3 regions of the Streptomyces sp. NPDC051636 genome follow, and region 1 is predicted to be linked to each of the others. Evidence: riboswitches for the same ligand, from Rfam matches in the RefSeq annotation. Region 1 holds a riboswitch; each other region holds the start of a gene.
The links. A riboswitch is a leader RNA that binds a small molecule or an ion and turns the genes downstream of it on or off. The one in region 1 is predicted to bind cobalamin.

Region 1 (4,863 bases):
GGCGAGCACCTCCTCGGCGGCGGCCGGGTCGAGGGCCGAGGTCGGCTCGTCGAGGACCAGGACCCTGGGGTGCGGGGTGAGGACCGAGCCGATCGCGACCCGCTGCCGCTGGCCGCCGGAGAGGGTGGCGATGGGACGGTCGCGCAGGTCGGCCAGGCCGAGCAGGTCAAGGGTCTCCTCGACGCGGCGCCGCATGACGTCCGGGGCGAGGCCCAACGACTCCATCCCGTAGGCGAGTTCGTCCTCCACCGTGTCCGTCACGAAGTGCGCGAGCGGATCCTGGCCCACCGTGCCCGCCACGTCGGCGAGTTCGCGCGGCTTGTGCGTACGGGTGTCCCGGCCGGCGACCGTGACCCGGCCGCGCAGGGTGCCGCCGGTGAAGTGCGGGACCAGCCCGCTGACCGCGCCCAGCACGGTGGACTTGCCCACACCCGACGGACCGACCAACAGGACGAGTTCGCCTTCCGGGACCTCGAAGTCCACACCCTGGACTGTGGGTTCGAGTGCCCCTTCGTACGTCACGGAGACATCCTCGAAGCGGATCACGACGGCTCCCTGGGGACGACGAAGGCGGGAAGGAGGGCGAGGAGTACGGCCGCCGCGGGCCACAGCGGGAGCGTGGGCGCGACCAGCGGGACCACGCCGGGGTGCAGGGCGGTGGGGTCGTGCGCCGAGGCCAGGGCGAGCAGCGCGGCGACGGTCGCGCCGGACGCGGCGACCAGCCGGGCGCGCAGGTTCCAGGCGTCCGGGCGGTACCGGGTGCGCAGGGTACGGCGGCCACCCAGACGCAGGCCCGCGAGCGCGGCGGCCACCCCGGCGAGCAGCACCGGCAGGCCGTAGGCGCCGCCTTCGGCGGTGAGCAGCCCGTACGTTCCCGCGCACACGCCGAGCAGTCCGCCGAGCGTGAGGACGGCGGTCGTACGGCGTACCCGCACGGGGACGTCGGCGGTACGGCCGTAACCACGGGCGTCCATCGCGGCGGCGAGCGCGACCGACCGCTCCAACGCGCCCTCCAGCACCGGGAGTCCGACCTGCAGCAGACCCCGCACGCCACGGTCCGGACGGCCGCGCAGGCGGCGGGCGGCGCGCAGGCGCTGGACGTCGGCGACGAGGTTCGGCGCGAAGGTGAGGGCGACGACCACGGCCACGCCCGTCTCGTACAGCGCGCCGGGCAGGGACTTCAGCAGACGGGCCGGGTTGGCGAGGGCGTTCGCCGCGCCGACGCAGATGAGCAGCGTGGCCAGCCTCAGACCGTCGTACAGCGCGAACAGCAGCCCCTCGGCCGTGACCCTGCCGCCCAGGCGGATGCCCTGCGCCCAGTGCGGGAGGGCGACTTCGGGGAGGGTGACGATCACGTGCGTGCCGGGGACGGGCGAGCCGAGCGCTACCGCGAAGGTGAGGCGGATGAGGAGGACGGCGAGGGCCAGTTCGGCGAAGGCGGTGTAGGAGCGGGACCAGGGGGTGGGGGTGCGGTGGGTGGCCACTACGTAGGCCGTTGCGGTGATGAGGAGGGCGAGGAGCAGGGGGTTGGTGGTGCGGGTGGCCGCGGTGCCGAGGCCTGTGGACCAGAGCCACCAGGCGCCGGGGTGGACACCCGCGGCGCGGGGCGCCCTACGCATCCCGGCGCCGCCGTGCCTGCCACAGCGCGGCGCCGCCCAGCAGGACCACGGCACCCACGCCCGCCAGCACACCCACCGACGGACCGTGCTGAGGCTCGCTCTTCGTCGCGGCCGGGCGGGACTTCCCCTCCGCCACCTGCTCCCCGCACCCCTTCCCCGGATACCCCCCGATCGCGCACAACAGGGCGTGGGAGTCGTACCGCAACGGCCCCGCCACCGCGGCCAGCGCGTCGGCGGTCGGCGCGTCGGGAGAGACCACCGCGCAGGCCGCTCGGCGAGCGGGCGGGGTCTCGCCGGAGGGAGCGTCGGCGGACGTGCCGAAGTCGAGGACCAGGGCCACCCGCTTCCGGCCGGCCCGCGCAGGCGACTTGGCGCAGACGGAGTCGAAGTCCGCCGTACCGCGCGGGCGCGTGGCGCCGGCGGAGTCCTCGCTCACCGCGAAGCGGAAGCCCTGGACGTCACCGTCGGAAGGGCGGGCGGTGGACGGCCCCTCGGTGGCGAACGTCCAGTGGCCGCCGGTGCGCTCCCAGAAGGACCAGTAGCGGTAGCCGGTGGCGTGGGCCCGGCCCGCCAGGGCCACGCACAGGAAGGCGGCCAGGAGCAGCGCCCCGGCACGGCGGACGGCGGTCACGGCTGCTGCCTCTTGCGGCGACCGCTGAGCAGGAAACCGATGCCGATGCCCGCGACGAGGCCGGTGCCGATGATCCACCAGAGACTCCTCCCCGACTCGTGCTCGGCCCGCTCGGTGTCAGCGCCCGTCGCCTGGGCCGGCTGCGGCGCCGGGCCCGTCGCGTTGAGCGCCCGCACCAGGTCCGTACCGCCGAAGTCACGCGGGTCGGTGCCCATCGCGTGCGCCACGAAGATCAGTTCGGCGTAGGCGGCGGGGCCGCTCTGCCTGGCCCACCGCGCGGAGTTCTTCTCCAGCCAGGCGTACGGCTTCTTCGCCTGCTTCGTCCAGCCCTGCGCGGCGAGGGCGAGGACCGCGTCCGCGGTGTTGCCGTAGTCGGGCTGGTCCTTGGCACCGGCGAGGCTGGTGGTGAGGTGGCCGGTGCCGTGCAGCTGGTCCGACAGGTACGCGGCGCCGTTGCGGGCGATCTCCCGCGGGGTGAGCGGCTTGTCGGAGTCGGCGCAGACGTAGCCCTCCTGCGGTGCCTTCCCGGCCGTCGTCACGAAGCCCTTGCCGAGCGCGCCCAGTACCCCGGCCGCCGTCGCGTCCGCGTCGGCCGACAGCTTGCCGCTCTTGTCCGGCTGGTGGGCGAGGGCGCCGGCGTCGTCCCCCGCGCAGGAGAGGGACCACTTGGCCAGCAGCTCGTACGGGGTCCTGCCCTCGGTGCGGAGTCGGGAGGGGTCCTCGCCGGCCGCCGTGAGGGCGCCGATGACCACGGAGGTGGAGTTCGTGTCGCTGGGCGAGCCCGGGGTGTAGCCCCAGCCGCCGTCCTTGTTCTGCATCATCTTCAGCCAGGTGACCGCCTTGCGGGCCTCGCCGTCGTGCTCACCGAGCGCCGCCAGGGCCTGTACGGCGGCGGCCGTGCTGTTGGTGTCGGTCTGGGCGGTGGTGGCCTCGCAGGACTTCGCGGGGTCGGCGCGGAAGGCGGCGAAACCGCCGTTGGCGCACTGCTGCCCGACCAGCCAGTCGATGGCCTTCGCGGCGGGCCGGACGCCGAGCGTGTGCTGGGCGAGCAGCGCGAGGGACTGGCGCCAGACGCCGTCGTACTTCGGGTCCGTGCTGCCGTACAGCCCCGACGGGAGCGCCGTCGACGGGGAGGGGGAAGGGGACGCGGCTGTGGCGGGCGCGGCGGCGGCCATCACCCCGACGGCGGCCAGAGCCGCGGCACTGCGGCGGACGTTCATGGTCGGCTACTGCCTCTCCCTGAAGGGAAGCGCGGGCAGCACGGGACACCCCGGGCGGCTCGGCTCCGTAGACCTCGACGGTGCCGTGGGCGGCGGGCCGCCGCGCACGTGAGCCGGTCACGTCCCGTGCGGGGCGGTCCGGCTCACCGCCAGGGGGCGGTTCACGGTTGCGGGTCAGCGCCGGAATCGCACCGGCTTCCCCTCGTACGGGTGTGATGACGACCCGGGTCACTCTACCCGGCGGTAGCCGGAGACCGAGAGGCGGCTGTGAGCCGGAGGCACAGGCGACCTGGCCAGGGTCGCGCCATGATGCCAACGGGGAGACTGCTGAGTTCGGGCCGGCCGGCCGACGTGTACGAGATCGACGCGGCGTGGGTGCTGCGCCGCGACCGGGAGGGTTGGGGGGACACGGCGGCCGAGGGGGCGGTGATGGCGTACGTGCGCGAGCACGGGTATCCGGTGCCCCGGGTACGGCCCTCCGGCTCGCGCACCGACCTGGTGAGGGAGCGGCTGTCCGGGCCGACGGTGCCGGCCGCCCTCCTGGACGGCTCGCTGGGCGCGGCGGAGGCGGGGGCGGAACTCGCCCGGCTGCTGCGGCGGTTGCCCGCCGTCCCCGCCCGGAACTCCGCCGCCCCCGCCCCCGGGTCCTCCACCTGGACCTGCACCCCGACAACGTGATCCTCACCCCCGACGGCCCCCGGGTCATCGACTGGACCAACGCCGAGGACGGCCCGCCCGCCGTCGACCGGGGCATGTCCGCGGTGATCCTCGCCCGGGTCGCCGTCGCCGGCGAACCCCTCGCCACCCCGGCCCGCGCACTCCTCACCGCCCTGCTCGCCGACCCGTCCGACCTGACGGAGGAGGGGCCGGCGGAGGCCCGGCGGCGGGCGGCCAATCCGACGATGAGTGCGCGGGAGGTCGAACTGCGGGAAGACGCGGAGAAGTTGGTACGGGCGGTGGCGTTCCGGGCGACCCCGGAGCGGGCGGCAGGGTAACGCCCCGGATGCTGCTCCCCCATAGGCAGCACCCGGGGCGGGAACAGGGCGCACGACCCCGTGCGCGGAGAGCGGACCGGGGTCATGACCTTGCGTCGTGATCCTGTCCCGCCGGACCCCCAACTGTCAACGATTGCTGCCTCAATGGGCAGTTGTCGTTGACATCACTTCTCGACCGGCGGGCGACCGGGTAGCCTCGCGTCAGCTCAGCCACGGAACGGACGACACGCCCAGGGGGGACCTCGGTGAGTGACGCCTACGCCCCGCTTGCGGACGTACTGGAGCGGCTCGGGGAGCTCACCGGACGGCCGGGCCGGCTGCCGGAGGTCCTGGACGTGGGCGACCTGTCGTACCGCACCGGGATTCCCGCCGAGGTGGTCTGCCGGCTGCTCTCGGGC
Region 2 (4,863 bases), 610 kb from region 1:
CGCCGAGTGCCAGGGGAGCGTCCTGGCGTACTCGGGGGACAGCGGCCCCTGCGCCGCGCTCACCCAACTGGCCTCCTGCGCCGACCTGTTCCTCTGCGAGGCGGACATCGACGAGCATCGCGAAGGCGAACAGGTCCATCTGACCCCGGAGGACGCGGGGCGCGTGGCCCGCGAGGCAGGTGTACGGGAGTTGCTCGTCACCCACGTCGGGCCCGCGCTCACCCGTGAGACGGCGACCGCCCGCGCCGCCGTGGCCGCCGGGAGGCCCACCGACACCGCCCGCGAGGGCGAGACCAGAACCGTCTGACCCTTCCGCCCCGGCAGCCTCACTCGGCCAGGGCGTCGACCAGCCGGCGGATCGTACCGCAGGGGCGGGAATACCCCCAGGGGGTATCTGGTTGACGTGGGTGCCCGCGAGAGAGACGTCCTGGAAAGAGGGAACCATGGACCACTCCACCCACCAGCATCACCACACCGGACATGCTGCCCCTGGGGGCCGCGGGCCGAGCTGGCGCATGGCCGCCCAGGCCACCCTGCACTGCCTGACCGGATGCGCGATCGGCGAGGTTCTCGGGATGGTCATCGGCACCGCGACCGGGCTGCACGACGCCGCCACGGTGGCACTGTCCATCGCCCTCGCCTTCGTCTTCGGATACGCCCTCACCATGCGTGGCGTCCTGCGGGCGGGCCTGGCGGCGCGGCAGGCCCTGAAGGTGGCGCTCGCCGCCGACACCGTTTCCATCGCCGTGATGGAACTGATCGACAACACGGTCGTCGTCAGCATCCCCGGGGCCATGGACGCGGGCCTGAGCAGCGCCCTCTTCTGGGGCTCGCTGGCGTTCTCCCTCGCCCTCGCGTTCCTGGTCACCACGCCCCTCAACCGGTGGATGATCGGCCGCGGCAAGGGACACGCCGTCGTGCACGCCTACCACTGACCCGCGCCACGGCTCGGCGGCCTCAACGGGGTACAGCAGCCGCCTTGCCGCGGGCAGCGCCCTCCTCCGGTGCGACCGCCTTCGCGGGCCTGGGGACCAGCACCCGCTCTGCCAGCACTCCGAAGGCCAGCCCGAAGACGGTCCACAGGGTGACCTGGACGGCGAGGGCCGCCAGCCGGAACTGCCACAGCAAAGTGGCCGAGAAGTCCTTGGGGACCTCGTTGACAGCCGGCAGGAAGCCGTAGGCCAGGCCGACGGCAAGGAGGAAGAACGCCCCCGCGGCCAGCGTCGCGTTCCAGTTGCCCAGGCGCGGAGCCAGGCGCTTGCCCATGATCACCGCGGTGACGGACAGCAGCACGCTGAGGACCATCATCAGGAAGTACAGGGTGGTGCGCTTGCCGATGGTGTCGGGGTCGCCGACGGACGGCGGGTTGGCGGGGTACTTCAGGAACGGCACGACGTACACGGCGACCAGGCCGGCGGCCGCCAGGAGCAGCGCGCCGGCGCGCGGCCCGAAGCGGCCGATGCGGCCGAGTGCGAAGCAGTACGCGAGGGCGGCGATGCCGCCGAACGCGACCCCGTAGACGAGGACGCCGGTGGCCAGGCCGCCGGTGGACTGCATCGTGCGGCTGACGGCTTCCATGCCGTGCTCGTGCGAGTGCGCCTCTTCGTAGGCGATGGCCGAGTCGACGCGCGGCTCGCCCAGGAAATAGGCGACGACGAGGGCGAGCAGGCCCGCGGCGAGACCCGCGAGCATGCCACGCACCAGGAGGTTTCGGACCGTTGCCGAATTCAGGGGGCCCATGGGCTCGTACGCTTCTCCGCCGTCGTCAGTGGCAGGGGAAGCCGAGCAGGTGGCGGGCGTCGTGCACCCATTCGTGGACGTTCTCGCCGGACATCACCGAGGTGGCACCCTGCTCGGCGCCGACGAAGTAGAGCAGGACCAGCATCAGGATGCCGAAGAAGACCGCCCAGGGGGCGATCGTGCCGATCGGCAGCTTGGCGGGTACGGCGGTGGGGGTAGTGGTCGGCTGAGCGACGGACTGCGCCATGGCAGGACCTCCTGGGGAACTCGCGTCCCGTCTTGGTGGTGCACGTGACGACGGCGCGGGTCTGACTCACCCCGGCCCGCACCGCAGGGTGCGAACGGGGCTTACAGTGGCGCGACCGTGCCGGAATCTCACCGGCTTCCGTGGAACCGTCGTCGGTATCGCGCCGAACGTACCGCGAAGCAGAGGTTCGGCCAAGGGCGCACGGGCGGCGGGGTGCGCGCCGGGGAGCACGGGCCACGGCGCCAGATCCCGTGCATGACAAGGAAATCGGGTTCGGAGAGGGCACGGGGACGGGCGGATGACGAGCCGAGTGATGTTGGTCTCACCCGCGATCAGCGGGGCGTTGCGGGAAGCCCGTTTCGACGACGGTTGCCCGCTCGATGCGACCGGCGCCGCGCGTGCCCGGTCGGCCGCGGGCTCCCTTCCGGCTGCCGACCGCATGCTCGCCTCCCCCACGGTGCGGTGCCGGGAGACGGCGTCCGCGCTGGGCCTGGACGCCACCGCGGTGGCGGCGCTGGCCGGGCTCGACGTGGGCCGCTGGCGCGGCCGGACGCTGGCCGAGCTCGGCGCCGACGAGCCGCAGGCGGTCGCGGAGTGGCTGGCGGACCCGGCCGCCGCCCCGCACGGCGGGGAGTCGGTGCACCGGCTCTGCGCGCGCGTCGGGGTCTGGCTGGAAGAGGCCGCGCGGCTGCCGGGCCGGACGCTCGCCGTCGTGGAGCCGGAGGTCGTCCGAGCCGCGACGGTGCGCGTGCTCGGAGCGCCCGAGTCCGCCTTCTGGCGGATCGACGTGGCACCGCTGGTCGCCACCGAGTTCAGCGGACGTGCCGGACGCTGGAACGTGCGGCTGGGGAGCGCACTCGGCCCTGCCGAACGCTCCCCCGGCTGAGGCCCGGACGAAACGGGAGCCCGGTCGGCTCCCGCCGACGCCGAGGGCGGCGGGCAGCACCGGCACCAGCGTGGCGGCGCCGAGGAGGCCGTGGGCACGCGTTCGAGGTGATCCGGTGAAGAAAAGAATCCGGAGTGCTTTCGAATTTCTGGCCGACGTCCACGTCACCAGGGGCGGCAAGCGGCTGGCCGTGTCCCGGCCGGAACCCCACGACCAGCAGCCGTCCGCCCCGGTCGCAGTACACGGTGCGTCTCGCGCGGTGCCGCGGGCGCGGCTCCTGCGGGAGGTGATGCTGCATCAGGGTGACGACGGTGTCGAAGGACGTGTCGGGCACGTCGAGGACTGCGGCGCCGTGTGCGACAGCCGGCGAGCGGTGCCGGCCGCCGTCCGCTCTCCGAGCCAGGCGAGGAAAGCAAGGGTGAAGACACCCTCGACAAGCAAGGAGAGGGCCCCGTACGGCGGCTCCCAGCCGGCCTCGTAGTACCCGTCCGGCAGGCCGGTCGTACGCGAGAGCAGGAAACCGGCGAGCATGCCGAGGCTGACGAGCGCTCCGGCCAGCCACGCGGCCAGAGGACGCTTCATGACGACCAGTCCCGCCGCCACCCCCAGCATGACGGCACTGCCCACGGCGAAGAGGACGCCTATGTAGAACTTCTCCTCGAGGTGATCGGAGACAAGGAGTCCGTGCAGCACCACGTTGCCGATGGCGCAACAGACTCCCAGTCCTCGCAAGGTGGTTTCTGCGGCATGCGCGGAGTTCATCGTGACTCCAGTTGGTCACGGACATGGATGGGGCGACCCCGCGGAAGCGCCGGCACTACGGGCGGAAGTCGGGCCCGGCCTCATCGCCCGCAGGTGGTTCCCGGGTCCGAGGTGCCTCCAGCCCTGTCGTCGCCGCGCAGTTCGACACAGCACGAGTCGGGCTGAGGGGCGAGCACCGCGGTGGTCCTGTCGCTTCCCAGGCCCCGCAGGTAGCCGGCCAGGAAAGCCTGATTGACGCTGCAGACCAGCTCCGGGGCCTGTGCCGCCAGTGGATGGAAGGGGCAGTTGCGCAACCGCAGCAGGGTGGGCGCGGCGCGCTCCGGTTCGAACCCGAACTCCTCGAGCGTTTCGGCGGCGAGACTCAGTGCCCGTTCGACGCCGAGCCGCCCGGGGCGTACCCGTTCGCGTTCGGTGCCGCCCAGGGCTTCCCCGCGCTGGAACGCCACGCGGAGCGCGGCGTCGCGGGCCGATTCGCCTTCCGTCTCGGTCAGCACGGCCTCGGTGAGGACGTCGGCCAGCATGCCGTAGCGACGCTCGGGGATGTTCACCGCGATGGCGTCGGCCACCGGCTCGTAGACCTTGGGCCTGCGGCCGACCTTGCGGATGCCCGCGGGGGAGCCGTAGTGGGCCTGGAGCAGACCGGCTGCCACCAGTTTGTCCAGATGGAAGGCCGCCAGCTTGCGAGAGATCCCGAGGCTGTCGGCCACCTCTTCACGCGTCACCGGTCGTCGCTCGCGTCGTATGAACTCGAACATGCGACGACGCTGCTCGTCGCCGAGGACGGCCAGAGCCGTCAGCGAGGCGTGATCCAGTCCCACCGCGTCAGTATATCGACCATGAGTTTGGGTGAAACCCGTCAATGGCGCCGTTGTCCAGGAGGGATTACCTCACCCATTCAATACGGAGAACCACGCCTGACGGATTGCCGGGCTCCATGGCCGGATTGTATCGATCGGATAACTAGGGTCGCATCCCTGGGTGTGATGCGCGTAGACAGTGCGGGACCTGGTGCAACAACCACCACATCAGACCCGGAGATTCCATGCGGAAGTCCCTCAGAGCGGCCGCCGTGGTCGCCGCCTGTGCCCTCGCCGGCGGTGCCCTGTACGGCGCCGGCGCGGCCACCGCCGGTCAGTCCACGGCGAACTCCACCCACGAGCCCTACAACATCGGGCAACTGGTGAAGGACATCGACACCTACTACGGCACGACGGCCGACAGCAACGGC
Region 3 (4,863 bases), 650 kb from region 1:
GTCGTGGCAGCCCGCCGCGTGACCAGAATCTCTTCGACGGCTCCGCGACCCGGCCGACGTCCTCCACCCGGGACCGCCGGCCAAGGGGCGCCCGGGCCGTTTCGCGCCGCCGCGCCGGGGCGGAGCGGTCACTCCCCTGTAATGACACCGTGACGCCCGTCTCAGTTCACCTTCCGTTCACTCAGGTTGCCTACGGTCGTCCAGCCAATGACCTCGAACGATTGCCTGGGTAAATGGAAAGCTTCTCGCTGATCCTCGCGATTGTGGTGGTAACCGCACTCGCGTTCGATTTCACGAACGGTTTCCACGACACCGCCAACGCGATGGCCACCACCATCTCGACCGGTGCGCTCAAGCCCAAGGTCGCGGTGGCCATGTCCGCCGCCCTCAACCTTGTAGGCGCCTTCCTCTCCGTGGAGGTCGCCAACACGATCTCCAAGGGTCTCGTCGACGAGAACGGCATACGTCCCGAGGTCATATTCGCCGCCCTGGTGGGCGCGATCCTCTGGAACCTGCTGACCTGGCTGGTGGGACTGCCCTCCAGCTCCTCACACGCCCTCATGGGCGGCCTGATCGGCGCCACCGTCGCCTCCGCCGGCACGGGAGCCGTCCACGGTGACGTCCTCGTCACCAAGGTGCTGCTCCCGGCGGTCGCGGCCCCGGTGGTCGCGGGTGTGGCGGCGATGTTCGCCACCCGGTTCTCCTACGCGATCGGCAAGAACACCGACGGTGAGGCCGCCCGCAAGGGCTACCGCGCCGGGCAGATCGCCTCCGCCGGCCTGGTGTCCCTCGCGCACGGCACGAACGACGCGCAGAAGACCATGGGCATCATCACCCTCGCCCTGGTCGCCGGCGGCTCCATCGCCCCCGACTCCAACCCTCCCACCTGGGTGATCCTCTCCGCGGGCATGGCCATCGCGCTCGGCACCTACCTCGGCGGCTGGCGCATCATCCGCACCATGGGCAAGGGCCTGACCGAGCTCCAGCCGCAGCAGGGCTTCGCCGCCCAGACCAGCGCCGCGACGGTCATCCTCGCCTCCTCCCACCTGGGCTTCTCCCTCTCCACCACGCACTCCGTCTCCGGCTCCGTGATGGGCGCGGGCCTGGGCCGCAAGGGCGGTGTGGTCCGCTGGTCCACGGCCACCCGCATGGTCGTCGCCTGGGTGCTGACGCTCCCGGCCGCCGCCCTGGTCGGCGCGCTCGCCGAGACCGTGACGGACCTCGGTGACTGGGGCACCGCCCTGGTGGCGGTCTTCCTCGTGGCCTCCAGCGCCGCGATCTGGAAGGTCTCCCGCCGCGAGGTGGTCGACGCGAGGAACGTCAACGACACTGCGGAGCCGGCCGGCGTGGTGACCACGGCGATCGCCGCCGTGACCCCGCCCCCGGTGGGCACCGTGTCCGAGGACCTGACGGCCACGATCCCGTCCCCGGCGGCGCCCGTCGTCGCCCCCGCCGCCGACCCGGCGACCCCGCCGGCCGCCGCCGTCTGACCCCGGTCACCCCGGTCCACAAGAAAGCAGCACTGTTATGAAGATCGACTGGGCAGCCCTCGGCTCCGTCTTCGGCGTCAGCCTCACGGTCACCCTCGGCCTGGTGGCCCTCTTCACCCTCGGCGTCACCGGCCTGTCGCGCCGCGAGCGCGCCGCCGCGCAGGGGAACTCGGCGGCGCTCGCCGTCACCGGCGCGTACGTGTGCTTCGCGGGGTGCGCGGCCGCGGTGGCGTACGGCATCTACCTGATCATGGCGAAGGCCTGACCGAGGTCGAGAGGCTCCTCCCTGATGTCCTCGGGGGGAGCCTCTCGCATGCCGTCACACCGTTCCGAGCGGTGCCGATGTGGGCCTCAGCACACTCTCCCCGCGCAGGTCAACAGCAAGTTGACGGCCCTTCCGGGGGCATGGTGGACTGCCGGAGCCATGTACGGCGGCAAGAGAGGAAGCCGGTGCGAATCCGGCGCGGTCCCGCCACTGTCACCGGGGTAGGAAGCCCCGGGAGCCAGGAACTCTCACCGCCGGTCTCGTCGAACCAGGGCGCGGACACCCTGAGTGAGGACATATCGCCATGCTCGCCTGCCGTTTGAGGTACAGCACCAGGTCACTGCCCGACCCCTCGGCCGGCTGAGCCGATGCGTGCCGATCGCGTCTTCGCGTACGGCGCCGCCGCCGGCCTCCTCGGTGACCTGCTCCTCGGCGACCCGCGCCGCGGGCATCCGGTCGCCGCGTTCGGGCGGGCGGCGGGGGCCGTCGAGCGGGTGTTGTGGCGGGACCACCGGGGGTGGGGCGCGCTGCACACCGCGGTGTGCGTGGGCGGTGCCGTATCGCTGGGGGCGCTCGCCGCGTCCGCCGTACGTCCCTCCCGTACCGCCTCCGTCGCGCTGACCGCCGCCGCCACCTGGGCCGTCGTGGGCGGGGCGTCCCTGGCGCGCGAGGCCCGGGGCATCGGGCGGGCGCTGGAGGCCGGGGACGTCGAGGGCGCCCGGGCGCGGCTGCCGCACCTGTGCGGGCGGGATCCGCAGGCGCTCGACGCCGACGGGATCGCCCGGGCCGTCGTCGAGTCCGTCGCCGAGAACACATCCGACGCCGTGGTGGGGGCACTGGTGTGGGGCGCGGTGGGGGGTGTGCCGGGGCTGCTCGGGTTCCGGGCCGCCAACACCCTCGACGCCATGGTCGGGCACAAGTCGTCCAGGTACCGGCGGTTCGGGTGGGCCTCCGCCCGGCTCGACGACCTCGCGGGGTGGCCCGGAGCGCGGCTGACCGCCGTACTGGCCGCCGTGGCCGGGGGCGACCCCCGGGGTGCCGTACGGGCCTGGCGTGCCGACGCGGCCGGGCATCCCAGCCCCAACGCCGGGCCCGTGGAGGCGTCGTTCGCGGGGGCGCTCGGCGTGCGCCTGGGCGGGACCCTGTCGTACGGGGGGCGGGTCGAGCACCGGCCCGTGCTCAACGGGGCCACGGGGCGCGCCGTCGCCGGCCGTGACATCGAACGGGCCGTACGGCTCTCCCAGCGTGTCAGCCTGCTCGCGCTCGGCGTCTGTGCCGCCGCGCGCGTCATCGCGAAGGGGCGTACGTCATGAGTGGTGGTCTCCTCGTCGCCGGCACCACCTCCGACGCCGGCAAGAGCGTCGTCACGGCCGGGATCTGCCGGTGGCTGGTGCGGCAGGGGGTCAAGGTCGCGCCGTTCAAGGCGCAGAACATGTCCCTCAACTCCTTCGTGACCCGCGAGGGCGCCGAGATCGGCCGGGCGCAGGCCATGCAGGCGCAGGCGTGCCGCGTCGAGCCGACCGCGCTGATGAACCCCGTGCTGCTCAAGCCCGGCGGCGAGCAGAGCAGTCAGGTGGTGCTGCTCGGCAAGCCCGTGGGCGAGCTGAGCGCGCGCGGCTACCACGGCGGGCGGCAGCGGAAGCTTCTCGGGACCGTGCTCGACTGCCTCGCCGAGTTGCGGGGCACGTATGACGCGGTGATCTGTGAGGGGGCCGGTTCGCCCGCCGAGATCAATCTGCGGCGGACCGACATCGTGAACATGGGGATCGCGCGCAACGCGCGCCTGCCCGTGCTCGTCGTCGGCGACATCGACCGCGGGGGCGTCTTCGCCTCCTTCTTCGGGACCGTCGCGCTGCTGTCGCGGGAGGACCAGGAACTGGTCGCCGGGTTCCTCGTCAACAAGTTCCGCGGCGACGTCGGCCTGCTGGAACCCGGCCTCGACATGCTGCGCGGGCTCACCGGGCGGCGGACCTACGGAGTGCTGCCCTTTCGGCACGGGCTCGGCATCGACGAGGAGGACGGCCTTCGCGTGTCCCTGCGCGGGACGGTCCGCGAGTCGAACGTCGCCCCGCCCGTCGGCGAGGACGTGCTGCGCGTCGCCGTGTGCGCGATCCCGCTGATGTCCAACTTCACCGACGTGGACGCGCTGGCCGCCGAACCGGGCGTCGTCGTGCGGTTCGTGGACCGGCCCGAGGAACTGGCCGACGCCGACCTCGTCGTCGTCCCGGGCACGCGCGGGACCGTACGGGCGCTCGAGTGGCTGCGGGAGCGGGGTCTCGCCGAGGCGCTGGTCCGCAGGGCCTCCCAGCAAAGGCCCGTACTCGGCATCTGCGGCGGCTTCCAGATCCTCGGCGAGCACATCGAGGACGAGGTCGAGTCGCGCGCCGGCCGGGTCCAGGGGCTCGGACTCCTTCCCGTCCGCGTGCGGTTCGCCCGTGAGAAGACCCTCACCCGGCCGGTCGGCGAGGCCCTCGGCGAGCACGTCGAGGGGTACGAGATCCACCACGGAGTCGGTGACGTGACCGGCGGTGAGCCCTTCCTGGACGGCTGCCGGGCCGGCCAGACCTGGGGCACCCACTGGCACGGCTCGCTGGAGTCGGACGGCTTCCGGCGTGCTTTCCTGCGCGAGGTGGCCGCCGCCGCGGGCCGCCGCTTCGTGCCCGCCGCCGACACCTCGTTCGCCGCGCTGCGCGAGGAGCAGCTCGACCGGCTCGGCGACCTGATCGAACAGCACGCGGACACGGACGCGCTGTGGCGGCTCATCGAGTCGGGCGCGCCGCAAGGACTGCCCTTCATTCCACCGGGAGCGCCCGCATGAGCACAGTGTTGTTGTTGTCGACCGCCGACACCGATCTGCTGGCGGCGCGGGCCTCCGGCGCGTCCTACCGGATCGGCAACCCGACCCGGGTCGACGTCGCCGGGGAACTGCCGGAGCTGCTGCGGGGCGCCGACATCGCCGTCGTACGGCTGCTCGGCGGAAAGCGCGCCTGGGAGGACGGGCTCGCCGCCCTCAGGGCCTCGGGCGTGCCGACCGTGCTGCTCGGCGGGGAGGCCGTGCCCGACGCGGAGTTGATGGCCGAGTCGTCCGTGCCCGCGGGTGTCGTCGCC

Region 2: linked by a shared signal. The riboswitch ahead of ACIBBH_RS02915 (CbtB-domain containing protein) and the one ahead of ACIBBH_RS00045 (prenyltransferase/squalene oxidase repeat-containing protein) in region 1 are both predicted to bind cobalamin.
Region 3: linked by a shared signal. The riboswitch ahead of ACIBBH_RS03115 (cobalamin biosynthesis protein) and the one ahead of ACIBBH_RS00045 (prenyltransferase/squalene oxidase repeat-containing protein) in region 1 are both predicted to bind cobalamin.

The regions. Positions count from the first base shown of each region.
Region 1 is NZ_JBITDA010000001.1:4,798-9,660, forward strand. It holds gene ACIBBH_RS00030 (ABC transporter ATP-binding protein) at 1-546, opposite strand, end outside; gene ACIBBH_RS00035 (CbiQ family ECF transporter T component) at 543-1,619, opposite strand; gene ACIBBH_RS00040 (SCO2322 family protein) at 1,612-2,250, opposite strand; gene ACIBBH_RS00045 (prenyltransferase/squalene oxidase repeat-containing protein) at 2,247-3,470, opposite strand; cobalamin riboswitch at 3,585-3,712, opposite strand; partial or broken gene ACIBBH_RS00050 (phosphotransferase) at 3,780-4,465, shown strand; gene ACIBBH_RS00055 (XRE family transcriptional regulator) at 4,711-4,863, shown strand, end outside.
Region 2 is NZ_JBITDA010000001.1:613,534-618,396, forward strand. It holds gene ACIBBH_RS02900 (MBL fold metallo-hydrolase) at 1-307, shown strand, start outside; gene ACIBBH_RS02905 (DUF4396 domain-containing protein) at 444-935, shown strand; gene ACIBBH_RS02910 (CbtA family protein) at 958-1,731, opposite strand; gene ACIBBH_RS02915 (CbtB-domain containing protein) at 1,766-1,987, opposite strand; cobalamin riboswitch at 2,024-2,168, opposite strand; gene ACIBBH_RS02920 (histidine phosphatase family protein) at 2,286-2,873, shown strand; gene ACIBBH_RS02925 (hypothetical protein) at 3,171-3,635, opposite strand; gene ACIBBH_RS02930 (helix-turn-helix transcriptional regulator) at 3,716-4,453, opposite strand; gene ACIBBH_RS02935 (HAD family acid phosphatase) at 4,678-4,863, shown strand, end outside.
Region 3 is NZ_JBITDA010000001.1:655,895-660,757, reverse strand. It holds gene ACIBBH_RS03125 (anion permease) at 234-1,490, shown strand; gene ACIBBH_RS03120 (hypothetical protein) at 1,528-1,755, shown strand; cobalamin riboswitch at 1,882-2,024, shown strand; gene ACIBBH_RS03115 (cobalamin biosynthesis protein) at 2,124-3,068, shown strand; gene ACIBBH_RS03110 (cobyric acid synthase) at 3,065-4,573, shown strand; gene cobN (cobaltochelatase subunit CobN) at 4,570-4,863, shown strand, end outside.